Regions from separate parts of the Lysinibacillus sp. TE18511 genome, predicted to be linked through region 1. Evidence: predicted binding sites of a transcription regulator. Region 1 holds the regulator's gene; the other holds the start of a gene.
The links. The regulator LexA, encoded in region 1, represses DNA repair genes until DNA is damaged. The targets are predictions, from matches to a motif close to CGAACATATGTTCG.
Positions count from the first base shown of each region.

Region 2: ruvA (Holliday junction branch migration protein RuvA) is a predicted target of LexA. The motif match lies at 1,905-1,918, and genes of this name have one in related genera.

Region 1 is NZ_JBSSFD010000001.1:235,671-240,506, forward strand. It holds gene ACVWXS_RS01145 (DUF2339 domain-containing protein) at 1-84, shown strand, start outside; gene ACVWXS_RS01150 (A24 family peptidase) at 365-1,117, shown strand; gene ACVWXS_RS01155 (gamma-glutamyl-gamma-aminobutyrate hydrolase family protein) at 1,151-1,873, shown strand; gene lexA (transcriptional repressor LexA) at 2,182-2,799, opposite strand; gene yneA (cell division suppressor protein YneA) at 2,962-3,276, shown strand; gene ACVWXS_RS01170 (YneB family resolvase-like protein) at 3,273-3,938, shown strand; gene def (peptide deformylase) at 4,096-4,674, opposite strand; gene ACVWXS_RS01180 (helix-turn-helix transcriptional regulator) at 4,667-4,836, opposite strand, start outside.
Region 2 is NZ_JBSSFD010000024.1:35,633-40,468, forward strand. It holds gene ACVWXS_RS16545 (LysM peptidoglycan-binding domain-containing protein) at 1-979, shown strand, start outside; gene ACVWXS_RS16550 (phosphotransferase) at 1,050-1,847, shown strand; gene ruvA (Holliday junction branch migration protein RuvA) at 1,962-2,582, shown strand; gene ruvB (Holliday junction branch migration DNA helicase RuvB) at 2,601-3,605, shown strand; gene queA (tRNA preQ1(34) S-adenosylmethionine ribosyltransferase-isomerase QueA) at 3,623-4,663, shown strand; gene tgt (tRNA guanosine(34) transglycosylase Tgt) at 4,722-4,836, shown strand, end outside.

The sequences.
Region 1 (4,836 bases):
CTCGATTTACTAATTAGAGCAATACTGTTTATGACGGTTGGTGGAATTGGGTTGCTACTGTCGGGGCGATTGTTGAAAAAATAATAGAGATCGTTTGAAAAAGCCTGTTAGAAGTATTTTCTAATAGGCTATTTTCATTATGATTGTGATTAAATCTTCAAATCTTACATTGCTAGAAATATATTTTTTAAAAATTCTAAAAATATGACGTAAAGCGTGTGATGAAATCTGATATAATTAACTTTAGCATACTAGGAGAACAGGAAAAACAGGTAACGACGTTCTATTTTGAAGGATTACAATAATTTAAATGGCGCGCATACTTGAAATGTATGGGTGTCTATTGGTATAGGAGGACATAAAGATGGAAATGGCTTATACAATTATCGTTTTACTTTTTGGCTTCGTACTTGGCTCATTTTTTAATGTAGTGGGCTTACGAATACCAATAAAAGGGTCAATTCTCCGTCCACCTTCGCATTGTATTCATTGTAAGAGAAAGTTGACTGTGCTTGATTTGATACCTGTGTTGTCTTATGTGTTTTTAGGTGGGAAATGCCGTAGCTGTGGTCAAAAAATTTCTGGGATTTATCCACTGATGGAACTTATAACAGGCATATTATTTGCCTTGGCTTATTGGAAATTAGGCTTTAGTGCAGAATTTTTCGTAGCACTAGTATTGATTTCATTATTAGTAATTATTGTTGTATCGGATTTTGCGTATATGCTTATTCCTGATAAAATACTCCTATTCTTTTTACCATTACTAATTATTGGACGCTTGATATCGCCATTGTCTCCGTGGTGGGATAGTATAGTTGGTGCTGTAGTAGGATTTTGCATACTATATAGTATTGCTGCTTTATCAAAAGGTGGTATGGGCGGTGGCGATATTAAATTATTCTTTTTACTCGGTCTTGTACTCGGCACAATACATACACTTCTGACACTATTTGTATCAGCTGTGATTGGAATGATTGTTGGAATAGTGGTGTTAAAGGTCCGCGGGCAGGGAAGAAAAACGCCTATACCATTTGGACCATCTATTGCGCTAGCAGCTATCGTTGTCTATTTTTATGGAGACGCGTTGATGAATTGGTATTTTGAATGTTGGTAAGTCGTAAATCTTGTGGATCATGGAGGGGATAAAGTGAAACCAGTTATCGGTATAACGGCCTTTGTGGAAGATGATTTGTCTTCTAGATTAAATGCCGCCTACAGCAAAAGTGTCATTGAAGCTGGTGGAATTCCATTGATAATTCCGCTTGGCGTAGAAGAGGATGTAGCACAAATTTTATCGTTAACGGATGGATTATTATTATCGGGTGGCTATGATGTACATCCATTCCTCTTTGGTGCAGAACCTACACCGAAATTAGGGAAAGTTCATCCAGAAAGGGATTCAGTGGAGCTTGCCTTAATTGAAGCGGCCTTTATTCGCCAAATGCCGATTTTTGGCATCTGTCGAGGGATGCAAATACTAAATGTCGCGCTAGGAGGTACGGTCTATCAGGATATTGATAGCGAATATCACAGTAGTAAATTATTAAAGCACAAACAACAAGCGGCTCGAGGCGTTGCTACACATTATATTCATGTTACACCTGATACACTATTAAAAACGATTATTGAGGAAGCGCAAATTGCTGTCAATTCATTTCATCATCAGGCTGTAAATGTAGTTGCGGAAAAAATGAAAGTAGTAGCAAAATCAAGTGATGGTATCGTTGAAGCGGTAGTACACGAAGATTTACCATTTTGTCTGGGCATACAGTGGCATCCTGAAGAGCTAGCCATTGTAGGAGATGAAGGATCGAAGAAATTGTTTACTGCATTTGTAAAGGCAAGTTTGAAATTCAAAGTAGAGGCATAAGACTTGATAACTTAAAACTGCTAGTTCGACGTTTCGATGCTTACAAGGAATCCATTCTAAAGTGGATTCTTTTTTTCTTTTAAGCAAAGTTATGCTCAAAAGAAAAAAGATGTCCGAAAAGTCTCCTTCGACATCTTCATTTAGTGCTAATACTAGCAACACGTTTTCGTATTTTGATTTTTTCAAAAAGGACTGGACTAAACGCGTGTACTCGTTCTCATCTTGCTTAATTCTCTAGCCTTAAATTAAGAAAAAGAGGTATATGCGAACATAATATCCTCTTTTTCTACTTTAATATTGAGATACTTTTAATGTACACGACGATAGAGACCAACAACTTGCCCCAAAATAGAAACTTGGTCTACGATAATCGGCTCCATTGTTGCGTTTTCAGGCTGTAAACGAAAATGGTTTTTTTCCTTGAAGAAACGCTTTACAGTTGCTTCATCCTCTTCAGTCATGGCTACGACAATATCACCATTATTAGCTGTTGCTCTTTGTTTAACTATGACTAAATCACCGTCTAAGATGCCAGCTTCAATCATTGATTCACCCATAATTTCTAGCATAAATAACTCATCTTCGCTTGTACCATAAATATCTGGAAGTGGGAAGTATTCATCGATATTTTCAATAGCAGTGATTGGAGAACCTGCTGTAACCTTCCCAACAAGTGGGACATGTACAACTTGTTGCTTTTGAATAGAATCCTCTGGCTCTAGGATTTCAATAGCGCGTGGTTTAGTTGGGTCTCGACGAATGAAGCCCTTTTGTTCTAAACGAGCTAAATGTCCATGAACTGTTGAGCTTGAAGCAAGTCCAACTGCTTCACCAATCTCACGTACAGATGGTGGATACCCCTTTGTGCGTACTTCTTCTTTGATGAACTCTAATATGGCTTCTTGTCTTTTCGAAACTTTTTTCATGATTGCTCACCTCTTTTTTTCTAATCATTCTACTTATTAGTAGTATAACAGAATGCGAACACTTAAGCAAACATAGGTTCGAAAAGTGTTTGACAAAAACGTTTGTTCGCATTATTATAAGAACATACATTCCGAACAAACATTCTAAAAGGGGTTATGATGATGAACTGGTTAAAGAAAAATCCACACATTACTACTTTATTAGGGGCATGTCTACTATTTGCAGCATACCTTTTTATAACAGATCCAGGCGATGTTACTTACGCTGAAATTGAAATCGAACATGGTGATAGTTTATGGTCGTTAGCTGAACAATACTCTGGTAAAATGAAAACGGATGATTGGATTAAGCTTGTGAAAGTAGAAAATGAATTATCGAACGTTGATATTATTGCAGGTAAATCCCTAGTGATTCCAGTAGTGGGTGACCAGTCCATGCCCATAAATTCAATTGAAATTGCGAGAAATGAACAATGATAAATAAACAACAATCGGCTGTTGTCTATTGCCGTGTAAGTACAGAAAAAGAGACACAAAGTTCCTCGCTTGAGCGTCAACAGGAGGAGTTGATGCGCTATGCTAAAGAGCAGGGCTACGAAGTGAAGCACGTTTTTATGGATAAGCATAGTGGCTATGATGTGGAACGTGAGGGCTTACTTGAAATGCTCGACTTTATTAAGGAAAAAGAAGTTAAAGCATTATTTGTACAGGATGAAACACGTTTAGGACGTGGAAATGCTAGAATGGCAGTATTGCATTTATTACAAAAAACTGAAACGGATGTTTTTTCTATGCGAGACGAAGGCCCTGTACAATTAAATGAAATGGATACGATGCTACTAGAGATTTTAGCGATCGTAGAGGAGTACCAGCGCAGAATCCATAATGCTAAAATACGTCGTGGTATGCGTCGTGCCGTTGAAAATGGCTATCGTCCTGAAAACAATTTATCTAATCGGGGAAATCCTAATGGTCAAGAACGTAAGGATGTGCCTGTAGAAGAGATTATCAAGCTACGTAATCGAGGCTTCACCTTTGATGAAATCGCCATGACACTAAAAGGTCTAGGTTTTGATGTAAGTAAAGCTACTGTACATCGGAGATATAGGGAACATCAAGAAAGTCTGACGGGTAAATAAAATGAAACTTCAATCATTAGGAGTTTCGTCATCCTGCTGATAGGAAGCTTCATCTTATGGCGACGCTAGGGGACCAACGTTTTGTTGGCCCAATAACGGTCAGTTAATCGTACTGACCGTTATTTCGGGTAAAATTGCACTACTAGTCTTTTCTTAATTAATACAAACTCTCAATAATAACGTTGTCTGGTAGTTTAAATGGATTTTCTTTATTTATTCTGTCATAAAACATGATACCATTTAAATGATCTATTTCGTGTTGCATTAAGATGGAACCGTATCCATTGAAATGATAAATGGCTTCTTGCCCGTGTATGTCATATGCTTTAACTTTAATTCTTTCATATCTTGGAACAAAGCCATTAACTTTTCTATTGACCGAAAGACAACCTTCCCCCTCAGGTAAATAAATCATGTTTAAAGAGTGACTAACGATTTTTGGGTTAATTAACATATATTCATGATGTTTATCTCCATCTTTATAAAGTGCAGTAAACATTCGTTTATTCAGACCAATTTGATTGGCAGATAAGCCAACTCCTGAACGTAATTTATATTTTTTTGAAATATCCGGATCTTGGCTATTTTTTAAATACTTAAGCATACAAATTAATGTATCTTGATCTTCTTTTGAAACAGGTAACGTAACCTCATTCGTATTTTTTCGTAATATCGCGGCACTCTCCTTTACAAAATCTTTCATTGTTATCATATACTCAAGATGGAATTTACTCATATATAAACACCTCATCAACTTTTCTATTTAGAGCTTTAGCAATTTTAAATGCTAATTCAAGCGTTGGGTCATACTTATCGTTTTCAATACAATTAATAGTTTGTCTGACAACTCCACATTCCCTTGCAAGGGCTTCTTGCGTCATTCCTAATTTTTTTCTTA
Region 2 (4,836 bases), on a different contig from region 1:
TATTTCATTTGAAGATTTAAAACGACTCAATGCCCATCTTGCCAACCCAGATTATATAGTACCGGGCATGGAAATTATTTTGCCTGAAAAAATAAACAAAGAACCGTATAGGGAAGGACACAAGGAAAGACCTATGCATAAGGAGTCACCTACAAGGCCTGTTAAAGAAAGTATCAAAAAAGAGATACAAAGACCGATGCCACCACCTATTGTTGTACCACCACCACCGATGCCAGAACCACAGATGATCCCAATTCCGTATCCAATGCCAATGCCTCAGCAACCGACGTTTGTACCACAGCCTGTAGAGCTTAATTGGCATCAACAAGTAGTCATGCCACAAGTAGAACAAACTCAAATGGTTATACCGCCATCAGTTCAAATTCAACCACCACCGCCTGTAGCACAACCGGAACTACCTCCACAACCAATGCCACAACCGATTTATATCATGCCACAAATGCCACAACCAATGCCACAAATGCCAGTAGTGCCTCATTGTGTAAGCTGTCATCAGCCGATGCATCATCAGCCGATGCATCATCATATGTGGTGTCATATGCCGATGCCAATGCCGATGCCAATGCCAATGCCAATGCCGATGCCAATGCCAATGCCGATGGAACAACAAGTAGAAGCATATACGATGCCGGAGCAACCATCATGTGAGCCATGCAGTAAAGTTGCTGGAATGCCGGATTTCTTAGAATCTAGTACATCTCCATTCTTCCCTATGAAGCCCGGATATGAGCCTATGCAGGAGATGGAAATGAAGCAGTCCTGTGGCTGTAATGCACAACCAATCATGATGCCAAATTGGAAAATGGACGCATGTCACTGTCAACCGCCATGTCCACCACCGTGCCCACCGCCATGTCCAATGCCATATCCATCACAGTGCCCAACGCCGTATTCTTCAACAGGGCCATGGATGTCACCGCACATGTACCCAGGCGGGATGACGCCTTATCGATGGTAAAAAAGCATATATCATTGAAGAAATAAAACCTAATATTTGGAAGTATAAATATCAATCTAATAATTATTTTGTGAAACGTGCAAAGCAGTTAGAAATAGCAGATAAGGTGAGGGTTATCCATCGACAGCTTGGACGACTTGAACCCTCACTGATTTTACCTTTAATGAAAAGTGATGATGAGTACTTAATCGTGCAAGTTTGGCAAGAAGGAAGTCATAGTGCAAATTTTGCACATAAAAAAGATCGGATGGAATCACTTAAGTTATTAAATACCTTACATGATACACATAAGAAAATTGCTTGGCAGCGGATGCCGGGCTTGCATACCTATTCACAGCTTTTAAAATGGCAAATGCGTCATATGCGTTTTAAGAGCAGGCGGAATGAATTTCGTGCTTTTTTAACGAAAGAAGAAATCGATCAAATTTTACACTATAGTGAGAAGTCGTTACAGTTAATCGCACTGGAGGATGTACCTGAAAAAGAAATAACGCTTTTACATGGAGATGTCGTACATCATAATTTTTTATGGTGCTCAGATGGGGAATTGCGATTAATTGATTTTGATTTAGCTCATCTTGGAGAAGCGGATGATGAATATATTTTATGGTTACATCGTGTACTGCCAGCTGTAGATTATGACCTTAGTAAAGTATTTGCAGAGTTACCGGAGCTGAACCGATTAGACAAAAGAAAGCTACATCGTTTAAAATATCCAAATGAGCTTTTACGTGAATGGCTTTTTGCAGTGGATTTACCATTAGATCAACAGCTAGTGTTTTTAGATTATTTAGTGCCGTTTACAAAACGTGCCCTCACATATTGGCCAAAACTGTGGTACGATATTGATAGAATGATGAAGAAATGACCGTCTTTTGGCGGTCATTTTTGTGTGTGAACGATTACTTGTGTTTTTTCTTATAGTCGAGCATTCGTTCGCTATATGCTATAATCGAAGACGATGATTGTGAGGGATTATAGAATGTATGATTATTTAAAAGGACAAATAAAGCGTATTACTCCTGAGTATATTGTGCTTGAGCAACAAGGAATTGGTTGGCAGCTCAATACACCTAATCCATTTGCGTTCAGGACATCTGCACTTGAGCAGCAAATTTTTGTACATTTGCATGTACGTGAGGATGCTCAAGTGTTATATGGCTTTCCAAATTTAGACCAACGAGAGCTGTTTCGAAAGCTTATATTAGTATCAGGAATTGGACCAAAGGGTGCGTTAGCTATTTTAGCTACTGGGAATCCGCAACAGGTGATAGGTGCCATTGAACGAGAGGATGAATCGTTTTTAGTAAAATTCCCGGGTGTTGGCAAGAAAACGGCCCGTCAAATGATTCTGGATTTAAAAGGTAAACTTGGTGGATTAATGGAGACTATCGAGCTACCTAGTTCAGAGGATGAGCTGCCGTTATTTGGTGTGAATCCATTTAAACATGAGCTTGAAGAAGCTATTCTTGCGTTAATGGCACTTGGTTATTCTGAAAAAGAACTTGAAAAAATACGTCCACAGCTTGAGGAAAATGACAAGCTTGAAACAACAGATGCATTTATGAAACAAGCATTACAATTGCTATTAAAGTTAAAATAGTGAAAAGGGGGGAAGTACATGTCTGAACGTATGATGGCTAGTGAGGCAGGTGGCTATGATGAACAGTTTGAATTATCTTTACGTCCACAAAGATTAGCGCAATACATTGGTCAGCATAAGGTAAAAGAGAATTTACAAATTTTCATTGAAGCGGCAAAGCTTCGTCAGGAAAGTTTAGATCATGTGCTGTTATATGGACCACCTGGACTCGGTAAAACGACATTAGCTGCGGTCATTGCTAATGAAATGAATGTTAATGTGCGCATGACTAGTGGCCCTGCAATCGAACGTCCTGGAGATTTAGCGGCGATTTTAAGCTCACTGGAGCCAGGAGATGTGCTATTTATCGATGAAATACATCGCCTGCCTCGTGCAATAGAAGAGGTGCTTTATCCAGCCATGGAGGATTTTTGTTTAGATATAGTTGTTGGTAAAGGCCCAGAAGCGCGTTCTGTACGGCTTGATTTACCGCCATTTACACTCGTTGGTGCAACAACAAGAGCTGGCGCATTATCAGCACCTTTAAGGGATCGCTTTGGCGTATTATTAAGATTGGAGTTTTATGATAATACTTCACTTGCAGAGATTGTAGAGCGTAGTGCACACTTATTTGATGTTGATATTGAACAAGTAGCAGCACTTGAAATGGCGAGACGGTCGCGTGGGACACCCCGTATTGCCAATCGCCTGCTTAAACGGGTGCGAGATTATGCACAGGTGCTTGGAGATGGTATGATAACTGAGGGACTTGCTAAGCAAGCTCTTGAGCTATTACAAGTCGATCCTAGAGGGCTTGACCATATTGATCATAAACTTGTGACCAATATGATTGAGCGCTTCCGTGGTGGCCCTGTAGGCTTAGATACGTTGGCAGCATCTATTGGTGAGGAACGTGTAACAATAGAGGATGTGTACGAGCCGTATTTGATGCAAATAGGCTTTATTCAACGGACGCCACGTGGACGTGTGGCATCACATTTAGCCTACGAACATTTTGGATATGAATATCCCCAACAAACCTAGAAGAAGGAAGTATTTTCATGCGTGTAGAAGATTTTGATTTTGAATTGCCAGAGGAGCTCATTGCACAAACACCACTTATTGATCGTACGGCTAGTCGGTTAATGGTCGTGACACCAGGCTCACAAAATGTTGAGCATCATCATTTCGCTTATATTTTAGAGGAGCTACAAGCAGGAGACTGTCTTGTGTTAAATGATACAAGGGTCTTACCAGCGCGATTAATGGGCGTTAAAGAAGAAACAGGTGCTCATATAGAGGTACTACTATTAAAGCAAATGGCTGGTACGGATGAATGGGAAACACTTGTTAAGCCAGCTAAACGTGTAAAGGTCGGTACAGTTGTAACATTCGGAGATGGTTTATTGACTGCTACTTGTACAGGAGAGCTTGATCATGGTGGGCGTACATTTGAGTTTAAATATAATGGGATTTTTTATGAAATTTTAGAACAACTTGGTGAGATGCCATTGCCTCCGTATATTCGTGAAAAATTAGAGGACAAGGATCGTTACCAAACCGTTTATGCAAAAGAACGTGGCTCAGCAGCAGCACCAACTGCAGGTCTTCATTTTACAGAAGAATTACTAGAGCAAGTTAAAGCAAAAGGGGTCGAAGTTGTATTTATCACTTTACATGTAGGACTAGGAACTTTCCGTCCTGTAAGTGTAGATTCAATTGAAAATCACGAAATGCATGCCGAATTTTACAGTGTAACGGAAGAAGCGGCATCTATTATTAACCGTGTAAAGAGTAATGGTGGAAAGGTGATAGCAGTTGGTACAACCTCTAACCGTACATTGGAAACAATCGGCTCTAAATATGGAGGCGAGGTTCGAGCAGAGCAAGGTTGGACGTCTATTTTCATTTATCCAGGATACGAATTTTCGGTTGTAGATGGTTTAATAACAAACTTCCATTTACCAAAATCAACCCTTGTCATGCTTGTTAGCACACTTGCGACAAGAGAAACAATTTTAAGTGCGTATAAACAAGCTGTAGAAGAAAAATATCGCTTCTTTAGCTTTGGTGATGCTATGTTTATTCGTCCAAAAGGATAAACTAAGGAAAAAATCGAAGTACTGTTTTTACTTTAGATAAGAGAGGAATATTTATTTTATGACACAACCAGCAATTCGTTATGAGCTACTTCATACTTGTAAACAAACAGGAGCACGCCTTGGCATCGTGCATACGCCACATGGCTCTTTTGAAACGCCAGCATTTATGCCTG